DNA from 4 places in the Shewanella sp. MF05956 genome. Region 1 is predicted to be linked to each of the others. Evidence: predicted binding sites of a transcription regulator. Region 1 holds the regulator's gene; each other region holds the start of a gene.
What was found. Region 1 encodes LexA, which represses DNA repair genes until DNA is damaged. Its sites were predicted from a motif close to TACTGTATNNNNATACAGTA; they were not measured.

Region 1 (8,116 bases):
TCGGTTCCCAAAAAAGTTTGATGACCTCAAAGTAACTTGGTGGTTGTAAACTGGCAGTTTACGCTTTTATTGTTAGCTGAACACCACACTTGTACCTACGACTGAACTAATCAAATTGTATTGACGTATTCCCATCGATGGCGGTGTTATCTGCCAAATTACGTCAAATAAAAGATAAAAAATGTTTCATCCTTGTTAACAACATTACTTGTAGATTAAACATTGATCAAGATCACTTTGTTCGCTAATTGGCTGAAAAAAGGTAAAAAAAAGCCCTGAATTGGATGCAGGGCTTGGTGTTGAAGGGTTCGTACTTAATGAAATGCTGAAAAATTACTTGTTGCAGAAGGCATTGTTGGATTAACGATTTGATGTTTTTCAGGTAAGTGAGTATTCACATCTTCAATTACCACACCTAAAGCGCGTGCACTTTTGGCGACAATTTCTAAACGGCGACTGTCACGAGCATCTAATGAACTCGTCCAGGTAATCACAGCGCTTGAAGTGCCACTGGTTAATGCTTTTTCCATTGCCCATAACGTTTCAACTTCATCTTTAGTGTGTACTAGTAAGATTCGGTCCATTCTTACACCAGCACTTGCCAGCATGTGCTTATAACCAATATGCGGAGGACTAATGAGCACTATCCAGCGTCCTTGTCGGCTTAAGGTTGCTAACTGGCTGCACAGTTGCCCTAACTCAGACTCACCTTGAGTGACGGTTTGTAATGTTTGAATGGTTTGGTTGCCATACAATTCTGCTTCTGTTGAATCTGCCCATAAACCTGGGTGGCGCGGGGCAGTGCCCATTAGTTTGTTCATAACCAATCTCCATTACGGATAACGCCAACGGCAAGCCCTTCAATGGTGAGGCTTTGGCAACTTAAGTCTACTTTAATCGGGGTGTATGCTTCGTTTTCGGCATGTAGATAGACAACATTGCCTTTTTTCTCGAAACGTTTCACCGTGACGTCATCTTCAACGCGGGCCACAACTACTTGGCCATTACGTGCTTGCTGCATTTTATGAACGGCAAGTAAATCGCCCTCTAAAATGCCAATGTCTTTCATGCTGTCGCCACGTACTCGCAGTAAAAAATCGGCTGCGGGTTTAAACATGTTTGGGTCGACTTGATAATATTGCTCTACATGCTCTTGCGCTAAAATGGGTTCACCAGCAGCGACTTGGCCAATCAGCGGCAATCCTGTTTCTTGTTGTTCTTCATGAGGTAAGCGGATACCTCTTGAAGTGCCAGGCATGATCTCGATAAAGCCTTTTTTGGCGAGTGCTTTTAAATGCTCTTCGGCAGCATTTGCACTTTTAAAGCCAAGACGGTTCGCAATTTCAGCACGAGTCGGTGGCATACCTGTTTCGGCGATATTGTTTTTAATTAAGTCTAAAATTTCTGCTTGGCGCGGCGTTAACGGTCTCATGATGATTCCTGTCTTTTTATACAGTGACTGTCATTATATACAGTGTTTTTGTTCGCGCAAGTATTAACCAACCGTTTTTTGTTTTTTGTTACGGCATTGTTGCCTATCAGTATGTTTTATATCAGTTTCATTCTATATTTTAATTGAGTTGTTCAGTTAGGGACTGTTCACAAAGTAAAGATAAAACAGCCAGATAGTGTATCAAGGGTGGTTTCTGGTATCCTATGCAGCAATATTACAGTGGCTTATATTGCGAAAGTAACTATGTCAAAACCAAATTCAATATTTTTACGTGCATTAAAATGGGTACAGAAATCGATGGTTCAAACCATTGTTGTCCCGCATGACCCTTTTGATGATCTTAATTTAGATCCAAATAAACCATTGGTTTATGTCATGAAAACAGAGTCAATCAGTGATGCCGCTGCGCTAAGCGAAATCACTGAGGGCTTTGGAATGCCGAGTCCATATGACCCACTCATCGTTGATGGCTTAAAAGTGCCACGTATTGTGTGTTTGGAGGGGCGTAAGCCACTCTTTGGTAAACGCGAAAGTGGTGAAAAGTTTATCGACAGCTTTACCAGTTTATTGGCGCTTCATCGTCAACGTCCGGATTTGGATATTCAACTCGTTCCCGTGAGTTTGTACTGGGGGCGCACGCCTGGTAAAGAAGACGACAGTATGAAGGCGGCAGTGCTTGAGCGTGAAAGCCCAACGTGGTTACGCAAATGGCTAATGATTTTGTTTCTTGGTAGACATAACTTTGTCCAGTTCTCTAATGCATTATCTTTACGCTATATGGCAGATGAGCATGGATTTGATAAAAGTATTGCCCACAAATTAACCCGTGTAGCTCGAGTGCATTTCAGTCGTCAACGTAAAGTGATGACGGGCCCGCAGCTGCCCAACAGACAAATGTTTTTTGCTTCGTTGCTTAAATCGGATTCAATCAAAAAAGCGATTGAAGAAGAAGCCATTAACAAGAAAGTATCACCTGAAAAAGCCCGTGAAACAGCCATTGAATATTTAGATGAAATTGCCACGGACTATTCAGACAGTTTAATCCGTATCGCTGAGCGCTTCCTTACTTGGCTGTGGAACAAGCTATACAGTGGTATCAATATCAAAGGCGCTGAACAAATCCGTCAATTACACCATGATGGTCATGAAATTGTGTATGTGCCGTGTCATCGCAGCCATATGGATTACTTACTACTGTCGTATATTTTGTATTATCAGGGCATGGTGCCACCGCATATCGCTGCTGGAATTAACCTAAACTTTTGGCCAGCAGGCCCGATGTTCCGTCGTGGTGGCGCGTTCTTTATCCGCCGTAGCTTTAACGGCAACAAGCTATACACTGCTGTGTTTCGTGAATATTTAGACCAACTGTTTGCTAAAGGTTATTCGGTTGAATACTTCACTGAAGGTGGCCGTTCTCGTACCGGACGTTTACTTGCCCCTAAAACAGGCATGTTAGCCATGACTATTAATAGTGTATTGCGCGGCATTGAGCGACCTGTAACGCTTGTGCCTGTGTATTTAGGTTATGACCATGTGATGGAAGTCGCCACTTATCATAAAGAGTTAAGCGGCAAGAAAAAGCAAAAAGAGTCAGTGTGGCAAGTGTTTGGTGCCATTCGTAAGTTAGGTAATTTTGGCCAAGGTTATGTGAATTTTGGTGAGCCGATTAATCTACAAAACTTTTTAAATCAACAAGCTCCAGATTGGCGTGAAGAAGTGGCCAAAGACCCAGAGCAAAAACCGACTTGGTTTACGCCATCAGTTAACTTATTGGCTAACCGTGTGATGACTAATATTAACGGCGCTGCCGCCGCAAGTTCAGTGACATTAACCAGTTTAGTCTTGCTAGCTTCTGAGCGAAATGCATTAGAGCGCAGCTTGTTAGAACGTCAGTTAGATTTGTATTTAGCGATGCTGAAAACGGTACCTTATACAAATTATGCTTCTGTTGCAGAAGGTAATGGTAAATCGATTGTTGATCATTGTTTATCACTGAATAAGTTTGTCAGCACGAAAGATGCTATTGGTGAAATTATTTCTGTTGATGAAAAAATTGCTATCACCATGAGCTACTACCGCAACAATATCATTCACGTCATGGCGATTCCGTCGTTAATTGCCAGTTGTTTAGTGCAATATGATATTTGTGACCGCGAAAAAATTCATGCCGTCGTGATGGATTTTTATCCGTTGCTAAAAGCTGAATTATTTATGGGTATTGACGATGTGCCACAGCATATCGACAGCCTTTTGGACTTTATGGTTGAACAAGGCTTACTCAGTGGCGAAGCACATTTTGAAGTCACGCCTCGGTACACTGCGCAATTATTATTGTTAGCAGAAACTATCAGCGAAACGTTACAGCGTTATGCCATTATCTTTAACTTGTTAGCGATAAAGCCAGATTTAGAACGCTCAGAGCTTGAAACTGATAGTCACTTATTAGCACAGCGTTTAGGTGCATTGCATGGCATCACAGCGCCAGAGTTTTATGACAAAAAACTCTATAACACCTTAAGCGTTAAGCTAAAAGAACTGGGCTATTTATGCAGTGTTGAGCATCGGTCTGAAGTGATTAGAATTCGCGATTATGCAAACCAGTTATTGAGCTCATCAGTAAGACAAACCATTGTTGATAGTGTGCACGCGGAGCATGGACACTAATGGCCAACCATATGAATGGGGCAAAGCACCGTCCGCAAGGGAAGTCTCTATTGGGCGGTGCGATGATTATTGCGGGCACCACTGTGGGGGCTGGCATGTTTTCATTGCCAGTTGTGGGCGCGGGTATGTGGTTTGGCTATTCAATAGCCATGCTATTAGGTGTCTGGTTTTGCATGTTAATGTCGGGGTTATTGCTGCTAGAAGCTAACTTACATTTTGAACCCGGTGCTAGTTTCGATACGTTAACCCGTGAAACCTTAGGCCAATTTTGGCGAGTCATTAACGGCGTATCCATTGCATTTGTCTTGTACATTTTGACCTACGCTTATATCAGTGGTGGCAGCTCTATTGTTAATCATAGCTTGTCGGCACTTGGCGTAACCTTACCTCAAAGTGTTGCCGGTTTAGTGTTTGCGGCAGTGTTAGCGTTCATCGTATTGATTAGTACTAAAGCGGTTGATCGTATTACCACCATCATGCTCGGCGGTATGGTGATTACCTTCTTTTTAGCAATAGGTAATTTATTGATTGAAATCGACACCACTAAGTTAGTGTCACCAGACGGTGAAAGCCGTTATTTGCCGTATTTATTTGCTGCAATTCCCTTTGGCTTAGCCAGTTTTGGCTACCATGGAAATGTACCGAGTTTAGTTAAATACTATGGTAAAGATGCTAATACGATTGTCAAAGCGATAGTCGTTGGCACTAGCATCGCCCTCATTATCTATGTGTGTTGGCTTATCGCGACCATGGGTAATATTCCGCGTAGCCAATTTGCTGATGTGATTGCCAAGGGTGGCAACATTGGGGTGCTGGTTGAGGCTTTATCGGGTGCGATGGTAAGTCAGTGGCTTAACAATATGCTGACGTTATTTGCCAATTTAGCCGTAGCGTCATCGTTTTTAGGGGTGACTTTAGGTTTGTTCGATTATCTTGCCGATTTATTTGGCTTTGATGACTCGCGTTCAGGTCGTGTTAAAACCGCTGCAGTGACTTTTATTCCACCAACGATTTTGGGCTTATTATTTCCTAATGGTTTTATTATTGCCATTGGTTTTGCCGCATTAGCCGCTACCGTTTGGGCGGTAATTGTACCGGCTTTATTAGCCTATAAAGTGCGTCAATTGTATCCAGAATCAAGTGGGTTTAAAGTGCCGGGTGGGACCCCATTAATTGTGATTGTTGTGTTGTTTGGCATGATTACCGCAACCTGTCACTTACTGGCCATGGCCGATATTCTGCCGGTATTTAAATAAGCTGATTTGCACAGTGCATTTTAAAAAAAGCCTTCGTTTGAAGGCTTTTTGCTTTTTGGATGATATCAACTTAACTTATACCTATTACCTATCAGTAATTGCTACTACAGGATAACAATAATGAAAGTACAACAATATCAACAAGGACAGCCATGCTGGATTGAGCTGGCTACGCACGATTGGGATGCGGGTAAAGCGTTTTATCAGGCATTATTTGGTTGGGAAGCTGATGATATGCCAATGCCTGAAGGACATTACACTATGTTGCAAATTGAAGGTGACGATATTGGCGCGATGTACCCAATGCCAGAGGATATGCAAGCGTTGCCCACACATTGGACGCTCTACTTTGCTGTTGATGATGTTGATGTTACCGCTGAATTAGTTAAACAAGCTGGCGGACAAGTGATAGCTGGGCCACATTCGGTTGGGGACGCAGGCCACATGGCATTATGCACCGACCTTGAAGGTAGCCGTTTTGCACTGTGGCAAGGGCAAGATCATATAGGCATAAAACGGGCACAAGAAGCTAATACCTTATGCTGGGTTGAGTTAGCCTGTCGTGACACCGCAGCCGCTAAAACATTTTATAGTAAGGTGTTAGGCTATCAAACCAAACTTGCAGATATGGCCGATTTTGAATACACCGAATGGTATGTGGGTGAGCAAGCTGTTGGCGGCATGATGGAAATGACGGCAGAATGGGGCGATGCGCCAGCGCATTGGATGAACTATTTTGCAGTTGATGATTGCGATGCCGCGCTCGCTAAAGCAAAAAGTTTGGGTGCGACCGTGTGCGTATCCGCTACCGACATCCCTAATGTGGGACGTTTTTCGGTACTCAATGATCCGCAAGGCGGGTTTTTCTCGATTATTTCGCTATTGGACCCAGCAGCATAAACATTTAGCATCTTGTATTTACGTCATTATTTGAACTCAAATTAACAATCGATGTCTGAATAATTAGTGTTACACAAGGAGTACACCCAAGGATGAATTTATGACTCAAGAAACAACACAAACAGCATTAGCACGAATTAACCGCAGTATGCTAATGGTGGCCATTATCGATTTTCCCGGTACGTTATTGTTTGGTTTAGGGCTTTACGGAATATTTGCCGGCTTTGACGAAGGTTTTTTACCTATGCTAGCTCACCCAATGATCATTAATGCAATGTTGGTTATTGGTGGCGCGATTATGGCATGGGGAATGTTTAAGATGATGAGTTTAGCGCGTGAAAAACAAAGGATCACTCAATAATGAAAAAGCAGCTTGTTCAATCGACCCTCTTATCGAGCCTGATATTGTCTAGTTTACTTGTCTTAACGGCTTGTAGCGGCACGTCGCCAAACCGTTTAGGCAATGCTGGCAATGCCGACGATAATAAAAATGATACAGATTACATGATACTCAATCTGCCTATGGCGATTTTAGCCAGTGATCCATGCAAACACGGTCATCCTGATGATATCGCTGCATGTAAGAAGAAGAAACAAGATGAAGCGGATCAACTTAATGAGTCACTTAAGCGGAATTAACCTCAGCTTAATTTAGGTTGTTGATGTGATAATAAAAATCCCAAACAATACATTGTTTGGGATTTTGCTTTATAGCGTCTGCCAATGATTATGCAGGCAACCGTCGACCGTAAATGAGTAAGTAAATCGCTGGTATCACAAATAGCGATAATAGCGGCGCGGTGACCATACCGCCCACCATAGGTGCGGCAATTTTTTGCATCACTTCATTGCCTGAACCACTGCCCCACATGATGGGTAATAAGCCAAAAAAGATGGTGGCAACCGTCATGGCTTTAGGGCGTATGCGCATTACCGCTCCTTCGATAAGCGCAGCCGTTAAGTCGGCTTTAGTTTGATAGCGGTCTTCTCGTTTGTAAGCGGCAATGCTATTGTTGAGGTACACCTGCATCACCACCCCAAACTCAGCGGCCACACCAGCCAGTGCTATCATGCCAACCGATACCGCCACTGAGAAATTAAACTCGAGCGAGTAAAGTAACCATGCGCTGCCCACCAGTGAAAATGGCAAACTGAGCATAATCACCAGAGCCTGAATGGTTGAGTTAAAGGTCATCATCAATAAGATAAAAATCACCGCAATCATCAGCGGGATCACCAGTGTCATTTTAGCTTCAACCCGTTGCATGTATTCATATTGGCCCGCAAAGCTGTAGCTGTAACGCGCAGGTAAGCTAATTTGTTCATCGAGTGCGGTTTGAGCCTGGGTAATATACTCACCAATTGAAATATCTTTTAAGTCGACAAACACCCATGAAATAAGGCGGCCATTCTCACTGGCAAGCATTGGCGCGCCGTCGCTAATGGTTAGTTCAGCTAGGTAACTTAAGGGTAGGTATTTACCGGTTTTAGTGAGCACTGGCAGATCTTTTAGCTTTTCAATGTTGTCGCGTAACTCCCTTGGGTAACGAATGTTAATTGGGTAGCGTTCCTGACCTTGAATCGATTCGCCCACCGTCATGCCGCCAATGGCAATTTGCACCACATCTTGAATGTCTTTTAGTGTCATGCCGTAGCGAGCGGCATTTTTCAAGTTAGGAGTAATATCAATATAACGACCACCACTGCTGCGCTGTGCAAATGCCGATAAGGTGCCCGGTAATTGGCTTACTACTGCTTCTATTTCACTGCCTATTCGCTGTAACTCCTCAACATTCGACCCTGATATTTTGATGCCAACCGGGGTTCTTACCCCTGTAGA
Region 2 (8,116 bases), on a different contig from region 1:
TCGTTAATATCTTCATAGATATAACTAAACTCTGTATCTGTACTAATACGTGCTTTATGCTTCACGTCTAAGTTACTGATTAAGTTTGGTGTAATATTACCTAGTGTGCTGTATTGCGCTACGGGTACTTTGTCCCATGGCAATGCATTTTTCTCTTCAGACTCACCATATTCACCTGGCTCTAGAGCACTAGGGAAACGAACGTCTGGCGTTACACCTTTTAACTGAGTACTGCCGCCATTAATACGGTAAAATTTAGCGATGGTATACTGTACATGGCCGATTGGCTTTTCGTACATATCATAAATTCTGCCTAAGCTTTTGTGCTGCTGGACTGTGCCTTTACCAAACGTTGACTCCCCTACAATAAGGGCTCTATCGTAATCTTGTAACGCCGCAGCAAAAATTTCAGAGGCTGAAGCACTGTAACGATCAACCATCACAGTCAACGGGCCGTTATATGCACTCTTACCATCGTTATCTCGGTTTTGATTGACACCGCCATTAGCATCACGGATCTGAACAACCGGCCCCATATCAATGAATAAACCGGTTAATAACGTGGCCTCAGTGAGGGCTCCACCGCCATTACCACGAAGGTCAATAATGATGCCTTCAACGTTGTCTTGTTCAAGTTTGGTAATTTCTTTGGCAACATCTTGCGATAAATTCATGTAAAAACCAGGAATTTGGATCACACCGACCTTGCGATTGGCATATTGGCCGTCTTTTGGTTCAACCACTTTAGAGGTTGCCGCTCGATCTTCTAAACGTATTTTGTCGCGTGTAATGGTGACTTCAAAAGGTTTAGCATTTGCGCCACCCTTTTTAGGTAAAATCTGTAATACAACTTCACTGCCCTTTGGGCCTTTAATCAAGTCGACTACATCATCTAAACGCCAGCCAATAACATCAACAATATCTTTATCTTTTTGACCGACACCGACAATTTTATCTTCAGGAGATAATTTTTCACTGTTTGCTGCAGGGCCGCCAGCGACAAGACTTTTGATGACGGTGTAGTCGTCATCCATTTGCAGCACTGCACCGATACCTTCAAGGCTTAAGTTCATTTCCATTTGGAAACGTTCAGCATTGCGAGGCGATAAATAGCTGGTGTGGGGTTCAACACTGCGAGCAAACGCATTCATCACACTTTGAAACACGTCTTCGCTTTGTGTTTGGCTTAAGCGTTTAATCGCATTGTTGTAGCGTTTTTCTAACACTTCAACAATTTCAGGCCATGTTTTACCGGTTAACTTTAGATTTAACGCATCGTACTTAACGCGTTGACGCCATAATTCATTAACTTCAGCGTCATCTTTTGGCCAAGCCGCTTCTTCGCGATCAAACTCATAGGCATCGCCTGCTTTGGTAAAATCAAACTCTTTATCTAAAAGTGTTAATGCATAAGCGAAACGTTCATAACGACGTTTTTGCACCAAATCATACATGGTGAATGCAGGGCTTATATCACCCGAAGCCACCATATTATCAAATTGATTTTTGTATTGGTCAAAACTAGCGATATCTTCTGCTGTGAGCACATTACGACGATAGTCAAGTTGCTCGAGAAAACGTCCGTAAATTTGTTCAGAAAAAGCATCGTCAAGATTAAAACGATGGTAGTGCGAGCGAGTAAATAAAGTCGTTACTCGCTTGCTAGCCACTTTGTGTTGTGGCTCTTGTGCTAGCTTGGGTAACTCGCTGATTTGAATCGTTGGTGATATTGCCCACGCCGAAAAGCCGACAAATAAGCTGGCAATCGACACGGCCAAGGTAAGTTTTCGCATCAACAAGTACTCCTTAAATTTCTATAATAGTATGTGCTCTACACGTACTTTGATGGTCAAGCCAGTGTCTAACTGAACATGCACATCTTCTTTGTTAATATCAGTTACTACACCAGGAACCGGTGTCGCGCCTAACTTAACATTCACTCGTTGCTTTTGTTTTAACTCTTCAAGCTTTGCAGGCTCAAGTTTAACAACAGGCGCAGCGACAGGTGCTGGACGTTCTTTTTTCACTGGAGCACGTTTAGGTGCGGCTTTCTTCACTGGCTTCTTTGGGGCATTTTTAGGTGCTTGAGCTTGACGCTTAGCTTTAGCCTTTTCTTGGCTTTCTTTTAGCGTCGCCTGAGCATGGTCAATATGCTCTTGCTCTAACTCACCACATTCACTGCCATCTAAATCGATACGCTTTGCACCGGTTTTAACACCTTTTAGGTAGCGCCAGCTACTTGTGTAACGACGAAGAGCAACACGTAATTGTGTTTTACTGACTTTAGAATCATCAGCTAACCGTTCAGCCAAATCTTGAAACAAACCAATCTTTAATGGCTTAGTTTCACCTTCAGCAATAAAGCATAAAGGAAAGGTTTCATATAAATACGCTAAAATTGCGTTGGTGTCGGTCAACTTGTCTGTTGATTCCATTTTTACTTCCACGTTAATAAAGGGACTGGTTCAGCGGCATTAATTGCCATGCAGTCGTTCATCTTTCGCCAAGCTTCATCGTTAAAGCTCAACGTACAAATTATCACTATCCGCCTGTTTGCTAAAGTCATTGAAACAAACCTTAACAATTTAACCGAATTGACTATCAGCTTAAATCATCGCTAACAATGAAATCCAGTACAAATGCGTGCAGCTGCGTATTATAAAGCCCGCCGCAGCGAATGCGACCATGATTTAGTCTTATTTGTTCGCTATTTGAGCAAATAGGCAAGATTCGAAACTTTTTACCATCATTTCTAGGCCAATTTGATCATCTTCATCGAAACGATTCAATAATGGGCTGTCGATGTCTAGAACGGCCACAACCTCTTCGCCGCGGCGAACCGGGATGACAATTTCTGAATTACTCGCCGAATCGCACGCAATATGACCATCAAATTGATGCACATCTGCAACACGCTGGGTTTCATTTAAAGCCGCTGCGGTTCCGCATACGCCCTTACCCATCGCAATTCGAGTACAAGCCACTTTACCTTGAAACGGGCCTAATACTAATTGGTCAGCACGCTTAATGTAAAATCCCGCCCAATTAAGGTCTGTTAAATTATCATTAAGTAATGCTGAAAAGTTAGCCATGCCCGCAATTAAATCGTCTTCGCCTTCTAACAATGCTTGGGCTTGGCGGTTTAATGTTTGGTAAAATTCGGTTTTCATTCTTGTTCCTTAACTCTGGCGCTCATGCTCACTATGGGCATTAACGTCGTTATTCCGCTGATGTATTTTTTGCAGACGCTTTTTTTACTTTTGCTGCAGGAGGGGTTTTAACCTGTACTGTGCCTTTTAGCAAGTTAGAAAGCTCATCTTTATTGTTTGCTAGATAAAATGCGAGTTGTTCGCACTTATTTTCATCAAGCCCTAAATCTGCTTGCGTTAAAAAAGGAAGTAGGTTATCGGCAATATCAAGCATCTTATCGTAGGCGTCAGCCTCCTTTTTCGATGTGAATGTCATCTTTTCCACCCCTTCTCTGACCACGACAAATTGGGTAATCACTGCCATGATATTATCCTCACTGTTTTTATATACAGTACATAGAATCTCATACTATTAACTTATGATGCAAGTGTTCTGATTATTCTGATATTATCAGGCAATGCAGATAGATTGTGTGCTGTATTTTATCAGCCGTCATTTGAGTCAAAAAGATGACCTAGCAAGTGTTTGCTTCATTTATAACACCGTGTATGACTATGGATTAAAAACTTTTGATGCATGAACTAGATGACCACGATTCCATCATCTTATGCCGGTCTTGTGATCTGGCAGTCACAAAGCGTGCATTGCCTTCAAGTGCAAGGGCTATTTGCCCGCGTTGCGATACGGTATTATATGACTCACCTTATTGCTCTATTAATGGCATGCTAGCTTTATGCCTTGCTGCATTGTTTATCTTTATCCCCGCGAATTTATTACCAGTATTGGAAATTCACTTTTTAGGCAGTATCCGCACCACCACAGTAATAGAAGCCGCCATTGCCGTATGGACACAAGGATATTGGGTGGTGGGATTAGCCGTATTAGTCGCCGCTGTGATTGCGCCTGCAGTGTTAATTTTATCAATTTTAACGCAAGTTATTATCGTAAAGTTAAAACTACAGCGATCTTTTTGGCAACGCATTTATACTACATTACTCAAAAATCAGGGGTTAATTGCACAAATGACCATGCTTGAAATTTATGTCATCAGTTTTTTAGTGTCAGCATTTCAATTATCCGATTTTTCAGATGTGTATTTTGGTATGGGCACGTTTAGCTTTACCATGTTATTTGTCATTATTTTATTTTTACAACGAGAATATAATCTTGAACACATGTGGAGTTATGTCGATGAACATTGATCAATCATCAACATCTGAGCAGCCCGTTGAGGTCGTTACACAGCAGGGGGTAACTGCACCTACACATCTACAAGGTAATCAGTTAGGGTTATGTTTATGCTCCGTGTGTAAAAAGCTCAATGTCACGAGCAATAGCCATTGCCGTCGCTGTTTTAGTCCGTTATCGACACGTAATTACGCCAGCGTACAACAAAGTTGGGCGTTGCTTGTTACCGCCACTATTTTATTAGTGCTAGCCAATATCTACCCTATTACGCTGTTAACAAACCGTGGAGTTGTGACCAATGACACCATCTTTAGCGGCATAAGCCATCTCGTCCAAACAGGCATGTTTCCGATTGCTATTATTGTGTTTACGGCCAGTATTTTAGTGCCCTGGTTAAAAATATTTGGCCTGGCGACATACTTAGCCGCTATTAGCTTTAACTTACCTATTTCAAAAAGAAAATTAATGGTTGGTTTTCATATTATTGAATGGATTGGCCGTTGGTCGATGCTCGACTTATTTGTTATTTCATTAACCGTTGCACTCGTTAATATGGGGCAATTACTTGATGCTAAACCTGCGCCTGCAGCGACGGCTTTTGCGTTAGTTATTTTACTAACACAACTGGCCGCTAAAGTGCTTGATACTCGTTTACTCTGGGACCGCTTGGAAAAAAAACATGACACAAATTGAATCACCTAAAGTTGTGAAGAAAAAATTATTCTCGCCAATCTGGTTATTGCCCGTGGTCGCGTTAATTTTAGGCGCCTGGCTTGGCGTTAAAAGCATCAAAGAGTCTGGCATTGAAATTGTAATCCATTTCCCGAGTGCAGCAGGCATCGACATTGGTAAAACCTTAGTGAAATACCAAGGGTTAACTGTGGGTAAAGTGTCTGATATCGGGATCGATGACGATTTGAAAGGTGTTAACGTTAAAGTTGTGATGGACTACCGTGCTGATCCATTTTTAAATCAAAATACTTTGTTTTGGCTTGTAAAACCTAAAGCAAGCATTACCGGTGTTGAAGGCTTAGATACCTTATTTTCAGGTAATTATATTGCTATTCAACCTGGTGATGGCCGCTCGGCTACAGAGTTTGAAGCTCAGCGCGAAGCGCCGGCAATTTTACCGGGTAGCGAAGGTATTATGATTGAGCTAAAAGCCCCAAAACTCGGCTCTATTGATGTGGGTTCACCGGTGTTCTTCCGCCAAGTGCCTGTGGGTAGTGTGGTCAGTTACCGCCTTGACGGTAATAAACAAATTATCATTAGTGCATTTGTACAAGAGCAATACACTCACTTAGTGCACAAAGACTCCCGCTTTTGGAATGTGTCTGGATTAAAGATTGATGCATCACTGGCAGGCATTAAAGTTAACACTGAGAGTATTGCTTCCATTTTAGCCGGTGGTATCAGTTTCGACAGTGGCTCAGAAACAATTAAGGCGAAGAACGGCGATACTTACCCATTATTTCAAGATGAACAAACCGCTATAGGTGGTGTTATGTTCACACTATTGACTGCTGATGCTGAAGATATTAGCGAAGGGACTGCCATCGTATACCGGGGCATCACTGTCGGTAATGTTGACAAAAAACAACTGACAAAAAACGGAGTAGAATTATCCGTTCGTGTTGATCATCACTATAAAGAACTCATTACCCCTGATAGCCGTTTTTGGTTAAGCGGAGCTGAGCTGTCGCTTAAAGGCATGAAAAATGTTGGCCGATTAATCACGGGGAGTGTCATTAGTGTATTACCGGGTACTCAACCGCAAACAGAAACAATGCAATTCACCCTTGCCTCACAAGCCCCTGACCTACTCAGTGCTGATAAACTGGCTTTAACTGTCGTGGCTTCCACTCACACAGGGGTGAGCAATGGCGCGCAAATACGTTATAAGCAATTGCCCATCGGCCAAGTGGTTAGCGTTAACTTAAGTGATGACTTTACAAGCGTTGAATATCAAATCGAGATTCTGCCTGAATTTAAGAATCTCGTCACTCAAGGCAGCTTTTTTGTGCCAGAAAGTGCATTGGCCATCAATGCCTCCCTTGATGGAGTTAATGTAACGACGCGAGACTTAACCACTATGTTAGAAGGCGCTATTAGCCTTGTTCCTGCTAAAAGTAAGGCTTTGGTTGAAGCAAACAGCACCTTAGCGTTACATGAGTCTTTAGCAACCGCGCAATCTTTATACGCGCAACAACAAATGACCCAGTTAACCTTAAACAGTATTGATGGTGCTGATTTAGTGGAAGGCTCGCCTATTTATTACAAAAAGATGCAAATTGGGGCCGTTGCTAAAATCAATTGGCAGGCTAAAACAGATAAATTCAATATCGATATTAACATCGACAAAAAGTTTGCACCGCTAATCAAAGCCAATACGGTGTTTTGGCGAAACAATGCCGTATCCATCAATGCAAGTCTTGCTGGTGTGAATATAGATGTAGCGCCACTTAAAGGTGCTATTAATGGCGGTATAACCCTTGGGCATTTAGACGGTAATACTGCAAGCGAAACCAAGACGAATTTACGCTTATACGATAACCAGTCTTTAGCGTTAATGCAGGCCAAAGTGATTGACCTCACCTTACCTGTCAGCGCGAAAGTGACACCCAAAGCGGCGATACGATACCAAGGCCATCAAATAGGTGAAATATCACACGTTAAACTTGACCCAAGCTTAACAATACTTAATGCCAAAGCTTATCTTTATGGTGATTATGCGGCTCATTTTAGTCGCGTAGACAGTGAGTTTTTTATTGTAGAGCCGCAAATATCACTTGCGGGTATCAACGCACCTGAAACCCTACTCACTGGTCCTTATATCGGGGTAATCCCAGGAAAAGAAACGTTAACCACTGATGTATTCACGGCTAAAAACCATGCTCGCTTAGATGCAAACGTACCAACTGATGCTGTGAGATTTCAGCTAGTCGATACGCAATTAGGTTCAATTAAAGTGGGCACACCTCTGTTTTTCCGTGGCATTAATGTCGGGCAGATTGATGGATATCAATTAGCGGATAGCGGTGTTGATATTACGTTATTTGCACATGTGAACGCCCAATACGCTCATCTTGTCAATAAAAGCAGTCAATTTTGGGATGCCTCTGGGATCAAATTAGATGTTGGCTTATTTTCGGGTGCACAACTAGAAACTCAATCACTTGAAACGATTCTAGCTGGCGGGATAGCCATTGCGACACGAGATGTCACTACTGATTCAAACACCTTGTCTGTCAATGACCGTATCCTCTTGCAACATAACATGCTTGAAGAATGGGCCGAGTGGCAACCGACGCAAACCAAATGATAAGTTTAGTTTGATATAAATGACAAAAAGGCCGATATCACTATCGGCCTTTTTATTTAATCGTTATTAGTAATTTAATCATTATTACTTATTAGCAATTTGTAAATTACTTACTATCGCGTTAATTAACCATAAAACCAATAACACACACCGATTGCCGCACTAATACCGGCCATATCCGCAGCAAGGCCACAACTGAGCGCATGACGTCCATTACGAATACCGGCAGAACCAAAGTATACCGCTAACACATAAAATGTGGTTTCCGTGCTTCCTTGTAAAATGGCCGCCAAACGCCCCGCAAAAGAATCAACGCCATGATGGTCCATGGTTTCTAACATCATTGCCCGCGCACCAGAACCACTAAACGGTTTCATAAACGCGGTGGGCATAGCATCAATAAAGCGTGTATCCCAGCCTAAACCACTCACCACGGATGCTAACATCTGTAGCGCA
Region 3 (8,116 bases), on a different contig from region 1:
TTAAAAAATGATTTTCAAAGACTTTTTTTATACCGCTCAAAAATGATCATTTACTCAGAAAACAAAAAAGTCAGCAAACTGCTGACTTTATTTTTATCGGACAAAATAGCCGAAATTAGTAATTGCCACCTTCTGGAGGCGTACCTGATTTCTCAGATTGAATACGTTGGTAGATCTCTTCACGGTGAACCGATACTTCTTTAGGTGCATTAACACCAATACGTACCTGATTACCTTTAACACCTAACACAGTAACGGTGACTTCATCACCAATCATTAATGTTTCGCCTACACGACGAGTCAAAATTAGCATTCGATTGCTCCTTTAGTTCAATCTGCATAACACGCTTTGTCCGTAATATGCGTTTATTATAAGGTTCGCTTTACATAAAATCATAGTATCTATTTCTAAATACGTCAGTTTATAAAGCATTATCTATTCGGAAATTTTAAAGTCTGACGAAAATATCAACTATCAATACGTAATAAGTCCAAATTCATCATATTTGCACTCACCACGGTGTTAAATAAATCTAAACAGCAAAACCAATAACAAAACGACAGAGATAAAACCATTAATGACCTGTGTACGCACACAGTTGCAATCACAACTTATTACCCTAGTAATCCCTTTAAACGCTTTTTACTGTTAGCGAGTTACTTCACTATGCCAAATCTACTGTTGGCACTCAAGTTATAAAGTTGAATATCTTAGACTTTATGCCCTAAGTGCCAATTAAAGCGCTATTTTGGCTAAATGTTAGCTCAAACGCTCAGTAATCCAAGGTTCAACAGATGCTAATGCAGCCGCTAAGTTCTCAGGTTGTGTGCCACCAGCTTGAGCCATATCAGGGCGTCCACCGCCTTTACCGCCTACTTGCTGAGCGACCATAGCAACCAGTTCACCTGCTTTAACTTGTTTAGTTAAGTCGTTGCTAACACCCGCAATCAGGTTAACTTTGCCATCTTTTGCAGTGCCAAGCACAATAATGGCTGATTTAAGCTTCTGCTTTAATTCATCTTGCAAACCACGCAATGAGCCAGGGTCAACGCCCTCCATCAATTTAACCAGCACTTTAACGCCATGAATGTCTTTAGCATCACCGGCCATATCAGCACTGGCTGCAGCCGCTAATTTATCTTTAAGTTGCGATAACTCTTTTTCAAGCTGCTTCACTTTATCTAATTGGGCTTTTAATTTAGTCACAACAGATGCATTGTCTGATTTGAGCAACTGCGCAGCTTCATCTAGCATTGCCTGTTGCTCTGCAACATAGCTCATAGCCGCTGAACCCGTTACGGCTTCAATACGACGTACACCCGCAGCGATACCACCTTCGGAAGTGATTTTGAATAAACCGATATCACCCGTGCGGCCAACGTGAGTACCGCCACACAATTCAATAGAAAAGTCACCCATAGTCACAACACGTACTTGGTCATCGTACTTTTCACCAAATAGCGCCATAGCGCCTTTTTCTTTGGCTTCATCAATGGCCATTTCGGCAGTTTTTAATTGATGATTACGACGGATCTGGGTGTTAACTAATTCTTCTACCGCTTTTAATTCTGACGGTTTAACCGCTTCAAAATGTGAAAAATCGAAACGCAGACGCTCAGGATTCACTAACGACCCTTTCTGTGTAACATGTGAACCTAATACTTGACGTAATGCAGCATGCAACAAGTGAGTCACAGAGTGATTTAACTGAGTACGGTGACGTAATTTTTTATCCACTTGTGCAGATAACGTTTGCCCTACGACTAATTGACCTTGCGCTAATTGGCCTTGATGACCTGTCGCTTGACCAAACTTTTGAGTATCACTCACTGTAAATTCAATACCTTGAGCCGTTAACAAGCCTTTATCACCAACCTGCCCGCCTGATTCAGCATAAAATGGGGTATTGGCTAAAACGACAATAGCATCTTGACCGGCAACAACTTGCTCAACAGCTTTTCCATCAACATATAAACCCGTTACCGTTGACTCACCCGTAAGCTCCGTATAGCCACAGAACGCGGTTTCAGCATCAATGATTAAATTACTGTTGTAGTCTGCACCAAAGTTACCTGCAGCTTGAGCACGACGCCTTTGCTCTGCCATTGCGACTTCAAAACCCGCTTCGTCAACATGAATATCACGTTCGCGACATACGTCAGCAGTCAAATCGACAGGGAAGCCATAAGTGTCATACAGTTTAAAGACCGTTTCACCATCTAACGTGTCGCCTTTAAGGGTATTTAATGCGCCGTCTAAAATGACTAAGCCGCGCTCTAGGGTTCGGGCAAACTGCTCTTCTTCTGCTTTTAATGCTTTTTCAACAATCGCCTGCATGGCGTTTAAGCCGTTTGCTGCATCGCCCATCACGCTGATTAGGGTCGGCACTAATTTGTAGAAAAAAGCATCAGTTGCGCCTAACTTATTACCATGACGCACTGCGCGGCGAATAATACGGCGCAGCACATAACCACGCCCTTCGTTTGATGGCATAACACCGTCAGCGATTAAAAAAGCACATGAACGGATATGGTCAGCAATAACACGTAGCGATTTATTTTCTAAATCGGAGAATCCAATAATGTCAGCAGCTTTAGCGATTAATTGCTTAAAGATATCGATTTCGTAGTTTGAATGAACACCTTGCATGATGGCTGCAATACGCTCAATACCCATACCGGTATCAACTGAAGGTTTAGGTAATGGCAACATTTCACCGTCTGCTTGACGGTTATATTGCATAAATACAATATTCCAAATTTCAATAAAACGATCGCCATCTTCTTCTGGAGTGCCTGGACGACCACCCCAAATGTGATCGCCATGATCATAGAAAATTTCACTGCATGGACCACAAGGACCGGTATCACCCATTTGCCAGAAGTTATCTGAAGCGAACGCAGCACCTTTGTTGTCACCGATACGGATCATGCTTTCAGCAGGTACGCCAATTTTTCGGGTCCAGATGTCATAAGCTTCATCATCGGTTTCATAAATAGTGACGCATAAACGTTCTTTAGGAAGTTTTAAGGTTTCAGTTAAAAATGTCCAAGCAAAACGAATCGCTTCTTCTTTAAAGTAATCACCGAAACTGAAGTTACCGAGCATTTCAAAAAAAGTATGATGACGTGCGGTATAGCCTACGTTGTCTAAATCGTTGTGTTTACCACCCGCACGAACGCAGCGTTGTGAAGATGTCGCACGTGTATAATTTCGCTTATCCATGCCGAGGAACACATCTTTAAACTGGTTCATACCCGCATTGGTAAATAACAGTGTTGGATCGTTTGTGGGAACGAGTGAGCTGCTATCAACAACCTGATGTCCGTTATCTTCAAAATACTTTAAAAAAGCACTTCTTAACTCTGCTGTAGTCTGAAACATGAAATGGCCCTGAAATAGAAGAATACAAAGGTAACTAGCTTGACATGCAAGCCAGTAAATGTAGGCATTATATACTGAATTTAACGCAAGAAGCGAGACGAGCGAGCCGATTATCATCTGAGCAAAAATCGATGAATGAACGATACATTTCACAACCATTCTCAGCAGATGAAACGTGTTTGCTCATTAGGTGTCTTATTAGATTTTTTACTGATATCTAGGGTCTGTTGTTCTTTGATGGTTGAATTTTGTTCGAGTTAAAAACGTTTTAATCGAGACGAATGGATTGATGCCTAGTCATCTAAGCAACTCTTTATTTACAAAGAGTCATTCAACAAAGAGTAAAACGTTTTTAGCCGAACCCTTCGGGCAGCGTTTGTTGACCACTTTTACGGCGTAATCGACTTTTTATGTAGAATAACTATACCTCACAGTTTCTGCAGCGCAGTAATATATGTAAGTAGTGGCCAACAATTCGCTGCAAAAACAACCTTGAAAGATCAATAGGACCTAAGATTAGATCAGATTAAATATAACGCGGAAACAGTGCTTAGGCATCTCACATATAAAGCAGGTACAGAATTTGAGTTAGAAGTGTGTAGCGAGGGAATTTAAGACACTGACGTATTAAATAAATACACTTTAGATAGAGATAACTGAGTCGTTTTAATATTTACCGCGTTTTCTATAAAAAAATCGCGGTGCACTATATGCGCACCGCGACACTTTATTCATTTTACTTATCAGTCAATGAGTCAGATGACTAAGGCTTAATTAAAAAACTTCGCCCGTTTCTAAATCAATGTTTTCATCACCGTCGTCAGCACTTGATGAACTGCCTGTACCACTAGCAAGTAACATTGAACGTAAGGTAGTATCAATTTCTGTCGCAATGGCTGGGTTTTCAGTTAAGAATTTACCAGCATTTGCACGACCTTGACCAATTTTCTCACCTTTGTAGCTATACCATGCACCGGCTTTATCGACGATTTTGTGAAGTACACCTAAATCAACTAATTCGCCCGTACGGTTAATACCTTGACCATAAAGAATTTGGAATTCAGCTTGTTTAAAAGGCGCTGCAATTTTGTTTTTAACGACTTTAACGCGTGTTTCGTTACCCACCACTTCATCACCGTCTTTTACAGCACCGGTACGACGAATATCTAAACGTACAGAAGCATAAAACTTAAGTGCATTACCACCTGTAGTGGTTTCTGGGTTACCAAACATCACACCAATCTTCATGCGGATTTGGTTAATGAAAATAAGCAAAGTATTAGATTGCTTAAGGTTACCCGCAAGCTTACGCATTGCCTGGCTCATCATACGTGCGGCTAGGCCCATGTGTGAGTCACCGATTTCGCCTTCGATTTCCGCTTTAGGTGTTAGTGCAGCTACCGAGTCAACAATGATGACATCAACAGCGCCAGAGCGAGTTAAGGCATCACAAATCTCAAGGGCTTGCTCACCAGTATCTGGCTGAGAACACAATAAGTTATCAATATCTACGCCAAGCTTTTTAGCATAAATAGGGTCTAACGCATGCTCTGCATCAATAAACGCACAGGTTTTACCTTGACGTTGAGCTGCTGCAATCACTTCGAGTGTTAATGTTGTTTTACCTGATGACTCTGGTCCGTAAATTTCAACGATACGGCCTAGAGGTAAACCACCAGCACCTAGGGCGACGTCCAATGAAAGTGAACCGGTAGAGATAGTTTCAACATCCATTGTGCGGTCTTCGCCCAATTTCATAATTGAGCCTTTACCAAATTGCTTTTCAATTTGGCTTAATACGGCGGCAAGTGCTTTCTCTTTGTTTGGATCAACCTTCATTGTAAAACCCTCTTAAGGCATTCAATACGTTTAGTAAAATGCGATTTTTATTTAGGTGAGATGTTATAACTCATCTCAATATGTTCATCAGTATACTGTATAGTCATACAGTATCAAGTGTTGATCGTAATTTTTTTTATTCCTAGCCGAATTGCCTTTTTACATCAATATTTTACCCACCAAGCATTTTTATTGTGAATTGATTTATACCCCGAAGATAAAAATTGTTAAGATTAGCGCCATAAAGTTTCATGCCCCAAGATTGATAGAGTGAAGAGTCCATAATGACTGTAATTGATACCAGCGATTTAGAAAAACATACCCCGATGATGCGACAATATTTGAGCTTAAAAGCCGCTCATGCCGACATGTTGCTGTTCTATCGAATGGGCGATTTTTACGAGTTATTTTATGATGATGCTAAAAAAGCATCTGAACTGTTGGGCATTTCATTGACCGCTCGCGGTAAAAGCGGTGGCGACCCAATCCCAATGGCGGGTATTCCTTATCATGCTGTTGAAGGCTACTTAGCTAAGTTGGTACAGATTGGACAGTCGGTGGCCATTTGTGAGCAAATTGGCGATCCTGCAACATCAAAAGGCCCAGTTGAACGTCAAGTGGTACGTATTGTGACTCCTGGCACATTAACTGATGAAGCGCTATTACAAGAGAAACAAGACAACTTACTCGCGGCGCTTTATCAAGGTAAAACGGGTTTTGGTTATGCCACGCTCGACATTTCATCAGGACGTTTTGTTGTTGCGGAACTACCGACTCGTGAAGCATTAGAAGCAGAGTTACAGCGTACTCATCCAGCTGAATTACTTTACAGCGAAGATTTTACTGACATGCTGTTAATCAATAACATGAAAGGGATCCGACGCCGCCCTGAATGGGAATTTGATTACGATACCAGTGTCAATTTATTGCTCAATCAATTTGGCACTAAAGATTTGCATGGCTTTGGTATTAGCGATGCGCGCTTAGCATTACAAGCTGCAGGCTGCCTAATGCAGTATGTCAAAGACACCCAAAAAATGGCCTTACCGCACATCAATTCGATTGTGCGCTTTAATCAATCTGAATCAATCATTTTAGATGCTGCGACTCGTCGCAACTTAGAGCTAACCCAAAATTTATCTGGCGGCCGTGATAACACCCTGGCATGGGTACTCGACAATACAGCGACGCCTATGGGCAGCCGCATGTTGCAACGTTGGATCCATGAACCACTTCGCGACCGTAAAGCCGTTCAATTACGCCACGGGGCTGTAAATGAATTAATTGAACAAGACCTTTACCACACTCTGCATGAGCAACTGAAAAGCTTAGGTGATATTGAACGTATTATGGCCCGCCTTGCTTTGCGCAGCGCCAGACCACGAGATTTTTCGCGTTTAAAGCAAGCTTTAGCATTACTGCCGACCATTCAACAAACGCTATCAACTTGCCAGCAACAGCAAATGTCTACGTTAGCGGCGCAGTTGGGTGAGTTTCCTGAGCAGCACGACTTGCTCGAACGCGCTATTGTCGATAACCCACCGATGTTAATTCGTGATGGCGGCGTGATTAAAAGCGGTTACCATGCTGAGTTAGACGAATGGCGTAAGCTGAGTGAAGGCGCCAATGATTACTTGGTCGAAATGGAAGCTCGCGAAAAACTGCAAACTGGGATCAGTACCCTCAAAGTGGGCTATAACCGCGTGCATGGCTATTACATTGAAGTCAGTCGCTTACAAGCAGATAAAGTCCCATTAAGTTATCAGCGCCGCCAGACACTAAAAGGAACTGAACGCTATATCACCCCAGAGCTTAAAGAATACGAAGAAAAAGTACTTTCAAGCCAAGGTAAAGCGTTGGCAATAGAAAAACAGCTATGGGAACAACTGTTTGACTTACTGTTACCTAAATTACAAGAACTGCAAATCTTCGCCACTGCAGCCGCACAGTTAGATGTATTAAGTAACTTTGCCGAACGAGCAGAAACCCTCAATTATCAGTGTCCACAAATGACTGACGGTATTGGGATTCATATTGATGCAGGTCGCCACCCTGTGGTTGAGCAGGTGAGTCAATCTGCCTTTATTGCCAACCCAGTTAGCCTGACGCCTCAGCGCAAAATGTTGATCGTAACCGGCCCCAATATGGGCGGTAAGTCAACTTATATGCGTCAGGTAGCACTTATCACTTTAATGGCTCACATTGGGTGTTTTGTGCCCGCAGATTCTGCTCAAATAGGTGAAATTGATCGAATATTTACACGTATTGGTGCATCAGACGATTTAGCATCGGGTCGTTCAACCTTCATGGTAGAGATGACCGAAACAGCCAATATTTTGCATAATGCGACAGCCAATAGTTTGGTATTAATGGATGAAATAGGCCGAGGAACCTCAACCTATGATGGTTTGTCGCTAGCGTGGTCTGCTGCTGAATATCTCGCTAAACAAGTCAGTGCGCTGACCTTGTTTGCAACACATTATTTTGAGCTAACTCAATTGCCAGAATTATTACCAGCTGTCGTCAATGTGCACTTAGATGCGATTGAACATGACGATACCATTGCCTTTATGCATGCCGTTCAAGAGGGTGCAGCCAGTAAAAGTTATGGTTTGCAAGTTGCCGCATTAGCCGGTGTGCCAAATCAAGTGATCAACGCGGCTAAACATAAACTGCATCAACTCGAAAACCGTGATAGTGCAGTATCAGAACATGCACCATCACAAGTGAGCATGAATTTACTTGCGCCGATGCCGGAGCCTTCACCCGCTTTAGTTAAGCTAACGCAAATAAATCCTGATGATTTTACGCCTAAGCAAGCTCTTGATTTATTGTATGAATTAAAACGTTTAGCACGCTAGGACCACAAAAAGCAGGCCATAAAAAGGACAC
Region 4 (8,116 bases), on a different contig from region 1:
GAAGCGGTAAGAATGGAAAATCCTGAAATTAAGCGTTTCGAAACGTCAGTATTTGACGGTCACTATATTACCAACGACGTGAATCAAGAATATTTAGACCACTTGACTCAGTTACGTAATGACGATGCCAAAGCCAACCGCAGCAAAGATATCGGCACTAACTTAGAAATGCACAACGAGTGTCATCCATAAGTTAACCCAGATTTTGTGAGCGAACAAACCAGCATGAAAATGCTGGTTTTTTTATGGGTGTTAAAAATTTTAAGTGCTAGAAAGCTAGAAAGCTAGAAAGCTAGAAACCTAAAATGCTAAAACCAAAACCAAAACCAAAACCAAAACCAAAACCAAAACCAAAACCAAAATCAAAATCAAAACCAAAATCAATAGCAACACCTGGATCCCTGTTAAAAAATCTCAGGGATGACGGCATAAAAATACGTCATTCCTGCAATGATGTTGAGTCGCGACCAAGATGCTAGTTTCTTTACGTCGTCCCGGCAATGCTGTTGAGCCGGGATCCAGGTGTTGTTTTTTGGCTGTTAAGTGAAATCAACAGCAACACCTGGATTCCTGATAAAAGATCTCAGGGATGACGGCATAAAAATACGTCGTTCCTGCAATGATGTTGAGCCGCGGCCAGGATGTTAGTTTCTTTACGTCGTCCCGGCAATGCTGTTGAGTCGCGACCAAGATGCTAGTTTCTCTACGTCGTCCCGGCAGTGCTGTTGAGCCGGGATCCAGGTGTTGTTTTTCTTTACGTCGTCCAGTAACAAAGTTGATCAGGACACTTGTGTTAGCTTTAGGCTTTTAAGCTACATCAACTCGAATATTTACAAAAAAATCGTTTGATAGTCTTGTAGCGCTTGTGCTGCTTTTTGGGGATTAGACAGACTTATCTTTTGATAATGTGTCAGCACTTTATTTAAATAACGCTGAGCAATATCGCGTTGCGCTTCGGAGCTGCATTGCCACATTTTCCCGCCCACCGGGCTTATTGGCGAGGTTGCTAGGGGCGTTGCTATTGCCGAGTCTACTTTGTTGCGAGATACATACAAAATCTCATAAAAGCGGCGATTTTCTTCAAGCAATTTCTCATCAATTAAACGACATTCAAGCTTGATAAGCTGCTGGCGTAATTCGTACTGGTGGTGCACTGGGCAGAGCATAAAATCAATTTGCAGTTCAGGGTTATTGCGGCAAATTGAATTAACAAGCTCGATCATCAAATCTCCACCCACGCCTGCGATAACAACCAGTGGCGTTTCTGGCAGTGGCGTTTCTGGATAATCTGATAAGGGGATCTGTGCGACATCGATACAATGTACATGCCATTGAGGAATGAATTGGCGCGGATAAAAGCGTTGCAACTTGTCTTCTAATTGTTGCATTAAGCTGGGCACAATATCGACAAAATGAATCGTCGGTGCCGCCTGTCTTGATAATAACGCCGCACCCAATAAACCATGATCGCAGCAACAATCCCAAATGTGCGTATAGCCTGTTGGGATCATGTCATTGAGCTGAGTTAAGCGCTGGCCAAGTTTCATTATATTATACCAATTCCATTAATTATGTGACCAATCAGAGTCACTCAGATTGTTCAGTTTGAGGCGCATTGTTGAAATAATGGTTATTCCCTTCTAAGACAATGCAACAAAGAAATGAACGGTCTGAGTGTCTCCTGCAAGGCGGGTTTCTGTGCCTTCTATGCTGCTTAATAGCATTTTGTCGTACGACTGCATGGATGCAGAAGGTAGAGCAACGCAGGAGCAGTTGCCGAGAGCAACTATGTCTTCAATCCTATTACTTGCCTAGAAGGCACAGAATTCCCGCTGAATGACCAGATAATTAGTGGAATTGGTATTATTCGTTTAGACAAATAAAACCCGCATTGTAATGATTTTTACGCTCAATACTATGCAATTTGCAGCACGTTAAATTTACAGGTAATCTATACTGTAATTTTATACAGTTAACTGGCGCGATTTATGGTTGTGCTTACTGAATCTTTGCGACCTGATAATGGATTATGATTTTATATATTGCTGAAAAACCCAGTCTGGGCCGAGCTATTGCCGATGTATTGCCAAAGCCTCATAAAAAAGGTGATGGTTTTATTACTACTGCCAACGGGGATTGTGTGTCCTGGTGTATTGGCCATTTGCTCGAACAAGCTGAGCCAGATGCCTATGATGATGCGTTTAAGTCATGGAAACTTGAACATTTACCCATAGTGCCACAAACCTGGAAGCTACAGCCAAAACCTAAAACCCGCAGCCAACTGACCGTGTTGCGTAAACTGGTTAAGCAAGCATCATCAATTATCAACGCGGGCGATCCCGACAGAGAAGGACAACTTTTAGTCGATGAAGTGATTTCATATCTCGGCGTAAAAGGCGACAAACTCAATCAAGTTCAGCGATTATTGATTAGCGATTTAAACCCGCAAGCCGTAAAACGCGCGCTAGGGCAGTTACGAAGTAACCGTGAGTTTGTGCCGTTATCAACCTCGGCATTAGCACGCAGCCGCGCAGATTGGTTATACGGCATGAACATGACGCGCGCGTATACTATTCAAGGGCGCAAAGTCGGCTATCAAGGTGTGTTGTCGGTTGGCCGAGTTCAAACGCCTTTACTCGGTTTAGTGGTGCGCCGTGATGATGAAATTGCTGATTTTATTCCTAAAGCATTTTATGAGGTGTTAGCCCACTTATTGACCGACCAACAACACGCTTTTACGGCCAAATGGAAACCGAGCGATGCATGCCAACCTTATATGGACGAAGATGGCAGAGTATTAGCCAAAGGGTTAGCCGAGAATGTGGTTGCTCGTATTAATGGCAAACCGGCTGAAGTGACTAAATTAGAAGCCAAAGACAAGCGTCAAAATCCGCCATTGCCTTACAGTTTATCTGCACTGCAAATCGATGCTGCTAAACGTTTTGGCTTGTCAGCTAAAGAAGTGCTAGACACTTGTCAGAGTTTGTATGAGCGCCATAAGCTCATTACTTACCCACGTTCAGACAGCCGTTATTTGCCCAAAGATCAACTTGCATTAGCCCCCAAAGTATTAGATGCCGTGCTTAAAGGCGCTTCTGGGTTAGTTGAAGGCTGCGATGCGCCAAATGCTAAGCTTAAATCGAAAGCCTGGGATGACTCTAAAGTCGATGCTCACCATGCAATCGTGCCCACCGAAAAAGTGGCTAATTTATCAGCATTATCAAGTAACGAAGCTAAGTTGTATCAGCATGTGGCTCGCCAATATCTCGCACAATTTTATCCCGCTTATGTGTATGCAGAAACCGCCGTTGAAGTGACCATTGCTGGCGGCTTATTTACCACCAAAGCGCGCCAAGATAAAACGTTAGGTTGGAAGCAATTGTTCAAGCGAACAACTGCAAACCAAAGCAGTAATCATTCAAACAACAATGACGATGACGACGATAATGTACAGTCGCTACCGCCGCTGGTAAAAGGCCAAATACTCCAATGTGAGCGTGGTGAATTATTAGAAAAAATGACTCAAGCGCCAAAGCATTTTACCGATGCCACCTTATTAGGCGCCATGACGGGCATTAGCCGTTATGTCACAGATAGCAACATTAAAAAAATCCTTAAAGAAACCGATGGTTTAGGCACAGAGGCCACCCGTGCAGGCATAATTGAATTACTGTTTAAGCGCGGGTATTTAGTTCGTCAGGGCAAAGCCATTAAAGCGACGCCAGTGGGCGTTGGCTTAATACGTAGTTTGCCAGACTCGGCCACCACACCCGACATGACTGCATTATGGGAAAACAGCCTCGATGCCATCAGCCAAAAACGCTTAAAGTACGATGCCTTTATGCAACCATTACTCAGTCAGTTAGATGGTTTAATCACCCAGGCATCGAGCCAGTTACCTTCGGCATTACAAGGTGTCGCGAGTGCGGCACCAAAACGGAGTTTTAAAAAGCCGTATAAAAAGAAGCTCAAAGCAAAAGTGAAATAATTTAGGGTGTTAATTGGTATGATAAAAGAATTGCACAGTGTCAATGTCAGAGTGAACTTTTATGTCATTAATTACATACTGTAAGTATACAAATATAGATATAGATACAAATTAAAGGAGGGTGTATGAAAAGCACATTATTGTTAACCATCTTGGCCGCAAGTTTATTGTCTTATGCGTCTAATGCCACTGCAGATAAAACCATTTTGGCTGGTGGATGTTTCTGGTGTATGGAGTCTGATTTTGAAAAGCTTGATGGTGTTACTGATGTGATTTCAGGATTTACCGGCGGAAACATTAAAGACCCTATCTATAACGGTAACCACCGAGGTCATTATGAAGCGGTTGAAATCACTTATGACCCTAACAAAGTGAGCTACGAACAATTGTTAGCACATTACTGGGTTAACATTGACCCTTTTGATGCACAAGGGCAATTTTGCGATAAAGGCTCGAGCTATTTAAGTGCCATTTTTGTGGCAAACGACACTGAAAGAGCGATTGCACAACAGTCTAAAAGCAAAGTCGAAAAGCAGTTTCCTAATAATAAAGTGGTTACGCCTATTTTAAATACGTCGATATTTTATCCGATAAAAGGCGATGAGAGTTACCATCAGGATTACTATAAAAACAACCCTATTAGATATAATGCTTATCGCTGGAACTGCGGCAGAGACAAAAGGTTAGCAGAGATTTGGGGTGATAAAGCGACACATTAGGTTTTTTGATGGCCTGTGACTGTTGACCTTTATAGCCACAGACCATGCTGATTGGGTATAAAGATTAATCCAACACGCTTTTATCTAAAATGCCTTTAGCGATTAATTTTTGTAACAACGCGCGGGTCTGCTGCTTGAGCATGTCGCGTAATAATCGAGTGGCAGGGGTGATGGACTGTCTGCTTGGAAATATTAACCACAATTCAGTGGATTTGACCTGGTAGTCTGACATGATGCTAACAAGGTTATTGGCCAGTAAATCATGTGCTAAATCTAAGCATGATTTTGCGGCGATGCCTTTGCCGCTGACACACCAACGCCTGACTAAGTCAGCATCATTGGCGACTCGATTGCCCGATACTTTCACTTTAATACTGTCTTCGCCCTGGTTAAATTCCCATATGTCGTGGGTTAAGTTTTGTAGTTGATACAGTAGCGCATTATGTTCGGCTAAATCTTGCGGGTGTTTAGGTGTGCCATATTGGTCTAAATACGTTTGTGAAGCGCAGATTAACCTTGGCACATTGCAAATTTTAAACCCATATAAATTTGCATCATTAGGTGAACCGTAACGTAGTGCTAAGTCGACTGAATCTCGATAAAAATCAACGTTAGTATCACTAATGCTGACACGTAAGCTCACTTTTGAGTGAGTGTCCATAAAGTCGTCAATCCAAGGGGTAACCACATTACGGCCCAAATCGGATGACACCGATAACCGTAAGTCGCCGTCAACAATGTCTAGCTCACCTTTCATATTCTGTTTGGCTTGCTCAAGCATCAACATGGCTTGTTCGCATTGCGGAATGTACTTTTCACCTGCACTCGATAAGCGTAATTGACGCGTGGTGCGAATAAACAACTCCGCACCTAAATGGGCTTCAACTCGCTTTAAAGCCGCACTGGCTGTGGCTGTTCGCATGTCTAAATTGGTTGCAGCAGCGGTAATACTGCGAAACTCAGCCACTTTTATCACCACTTGTAAGTCTTCTAAAAGCATGATTGCCCATTTTTAATTGATAATGTTTCAATTATTATGCTGTTTATGTGAGATAAAACAAGCGCTAATATAGTTCCATTCAGTTTGAACATCATTTGCCGATTTGCACAACAGGAACCACATTATGAAAGCCATTGGATATAAGCAGTCTTTACCTATCACAAACCCTGAATCATTAATCGATGTCACGTTAGCGCAACCTATTGCTACAGGTTATGACTTATTGGTTAAAGTGAGCGCCATAGCAGTCAATCCTGCCGATTATAAAGTGCGCTTAAACATGCCTCCTGCTGATGGGGAAGTTAAAGTGATTGGTTGGGACGCGGTTGGCGAAGTGATTGCTTCAGGTGACAAGGCAAGTCAATTTAAACCCGGTGATGTGGTGTATTATGCGGGCGACATTACCCGACCTGGTAGCAATGCTGAATATCAGTTAGTTGATGAACGCTTAGTGGGTATGAAGCCTAAGAGCTTATCAAATGCAGAAGCCGCAGCGTTACCTTTAACAGCTATCACTGCATGGGAGTTATTGTTTGAGCACTTAACCATTAAACAGCAAAGCCCTGGCTTAACTGATAAATCTAACGAAGTGATTTTAGTGGTTGGCGCCGCGGGTGGTGTGGGTTCTATTTTTGTCCAAATTGCGAAAGCCATTACCGGAGCCACTGTTATTGCAACCGCATCACGCCAAAGCTCAAGCGATTGGGTTAAAAAGTTAGGTGCAGATTATGTTGTTGACCACACCAAGCCACTGACGGCGCAAATTGAGGCGTTAAATATTGGGCCTGTAACGCACGTAGCAAGCTTAAACAGCACAGACACTTATTTTGAAAGTTACACTGAAGTGCTTGCACCCTTTGGTAAAATCGCCATGATTGATGATCCTCAAGCGCTGGATGTCACTAAACTTAAGCTTAAGAGTTTGTCATTACACTGGGAGTTTATGTTTGCTCGTTCAATGTTTAAGGCGGCAGACATGCAAGAGCAAAGTCGCTTACTCAATCGCGTCGCAGATCTTGTTGATCAGGGTTATATTCAAACCACATTAGGCCAACACATGGGCGAAATTAACGCCGCTAACTTACGCGCAGCGCACCAAGCGTTAGAAACAGGCAAATCAATCGGTAAGATTGTACTTGAAGGGTTTTAATTGTTTGCGTTAGATTTGATTGTTTATTTTATATTATTTATTTGAAACAGGATTCAACATGTCTCAGTTAACTATCGTTGCCAATATTACCGCCAGAGCAGATAAAATCGAGTTAGTGAAAGCCGAATTATTGAAATTGGTTGATGTGACTCGTGCTGAAGAAGGCTGTATTAACTACGATTTACATCAAGATAATGCAAATCCAGCGCATTTTATGTTTTATGAAAACTGGCAAAGCCGTGAATTATGGCAAGTTCACATGGGCAATCAGCATATCGCTAATTTTGTGGCAGCCACTAAAGATTGTATTGTTGAGTCGATGCTTAACGAAATGAGTGTTATCAGTTAGTTTTTTATGTTTGTCCTTTAGCCTCTCTTAGCAGAACGTAAAATGTTCTGCTTTTTTTGTCGATTTTTTTCAGCAACTTGTGAGACACTCAAGTGATGTAAACTACAGGTAGCTAGTTATACCATTCCACATTAATAAGTGACCAATCAGAATGCGTCCAGCGGTTTTTGATTAAGGCGTCGCTATGTAGTAATGGTAGTTCCCTTTCAAATAGCGAGAACGCAGAGCAAAAGCCGCTGGGGCATTCCTTTGTGGCGAGTTTTAAAAGGGCTTACACTGCGTTGCATGACTTCGAAAGAGAATAACTATTCATTCAGTCATTCGCCTTGTTTAAGCCCTTTTAAATTCTCGCTGAGAGATCACTTACTAACGCGGAATGGTATTAAGATGGACATTAGATTTACACAACTGCAATGCCGTTCATCGAGTGTTACTCTGGCGATTGATGAATGGCTAATCGCATCGCAACAATCGTGGGGTGTATTTAGCACCGAAGGCGATGTTGGGGCAATATTAGGCCAACTATTAACCCACACGCCTCACCATCAACCACTCGATTACTCAGGCAATATTATCGGTGCAGATCCGTCTCAGGTCGCCGTGGTGTCTTTGCTGGCACAACAAGCGCTGCTTGAAGATATTCTTGAGCAAGATGACAGTGAGTCACTCGGTTACACAGACCCTAAAACCACGGTGTTTGGAGTGATTTATGGGCAGTGCCATGATAACGCCATGACGCACAAGTTGTTGCAAGAGCTTGATTTAACCCATTTAAGCCAAAGCAGTTTTACTCAATTATCGACAGGCGAAGGGCGCAGAGTCATGCTGGCTCGCGCCGTTGCCACCCAAGTGCCTTTTTTAGTGCTAGACGAACCTTATGCTGGGCTCGATGTTAATCATCGACACACCT

Region 2: a site for LexA is predicted at 3,525-3,544, ahead of AC19MX_RS09485 (YebG family protein). Genes of this name have one in related genera too.
Region 3: a site for LexA is predicted at 5,318-5,337, ahead of recA (recombinase RecA). Genes of this name have one in related genera too.
Region 4: a site for LexA is predicted at 1,955-1,974, ahead of AC19MX_RS00720 (DNA topoisomerase III). Genes of this name have one in related genera too.

Annotation. Positions count from the first base shown of each region.
Region 1 covers NZ_JCAYNV010000009.1:36,063-44,178, forward strand. Annotated here, with positions in the region: gene AC19MX_RS11235 (cell division inhibitor SulA) at 315-821, opposite strand; gene lexA (transcriptional repressor LexA) at 818-1,432, opposite strand; gene plsB (glycerol-3-phosphate 1-O-acyltransferase PlsB) at 1,697-4,120, shown strand; gene mtr (tryptophan permease) at 4,120-5,376, shown strand; gene AC19MX_RS11255 (VOC family protein) at 5,497-6,276, shown strand; gene AC19MX_RS11260 (hypothetical protein) at 6,377-6,637, shown strand; gene AC19MX_RS11265 (hypothetical protein) at 6,637-6,915, shown strand; gene AC19MX_RS11270 (efflux RND transporter permease subunit) at 7,004-8,116, opposite strand, start outside.
Region 2 covers NZ_JCAYNV010000007.1:109,086-117,201, forward strand. Annotated here, with positions in the region: gene prc (carboxy terminal-processing peptidase) at 1-1,793, opposite strand, end outside; gene proQ (RNA chaperone ProQ) at 1,815-2,435, opposite strand; gene AC19MX_RS09480 (free L-methionine (R)-S-oxide reductase MsrC) at 2,697-3,170, opposite strand; gene AC19MX_RS09485 (YebG family protein) at 3,220-3,513, opposite strand; gene AC19MX_RS09490 (paraquat-inducible protein A) at 3,723-4,352, shown strand; gene AC19MX_RS09495 (paraquat-inducible protein A) at 4,342-5,031, shown strand; gene AC19MX_RS09500 (PqiB family protein) at 5,018-7,660, shown strand; gene AC19MX_RS09505 (nucleoside recognition domain-containing protein) at 7,786-8,116, opposite strand, start outside.
Region 3 covers NZ_JCAYNV010000002.1:122,180-130,295, forward strand. Annotated here, with positions in the region: gene csrA (carbon storage regulator CsrA) at 116-313, opposite strand; gene alaS (alanine--tRNA ligase) at 761-3,385, opposite strand; gene recA (recombinase RecA) at 4,160-5,224, opposite strand; gene mutS (DNA mismatch repair protein MutS) at 5,509-8,085, shown strand.
Region 4 covers NZ_JCAYNV010000001.1:167,652-175,767, reverse strand. Annotated here, with positions in the region: gene purF (amidophosphoribosyltransferase) at 1-192, shown strand, start outside; gene AC19MX_RS00730 (hypothetical protein) at 293-430, opposite strand; gene AC19MX_RS00725 (tRNA (adenine(22)-N(1))-methyltransferase) at 831-1,547, opposite strand; gene AC19MX_RS00720 (DNA topoisomerase III) at 2,030-3,988, shown strand; gene msrA (peptide-methionine (S)-S-oxide reductase MsrA) at 4,114-4,707, shown strand; gene AC19MX_RS00710 (LysR family transcriptional regulator) at 4,772-5,707, opposite strand; gene AC19MX_RS00705 (zinc-binding alcohol dehydrogenase family protein) at 5,832-6,857, shown strand; gene AC19MX_RS00700 (putative quinol monooxygenase) at 6,916-7,206, shown strand; gene AC19MX_RS00695 (ATP-binding cassette domain-containing protein) at 7,594-8,116, shown strand, end outside.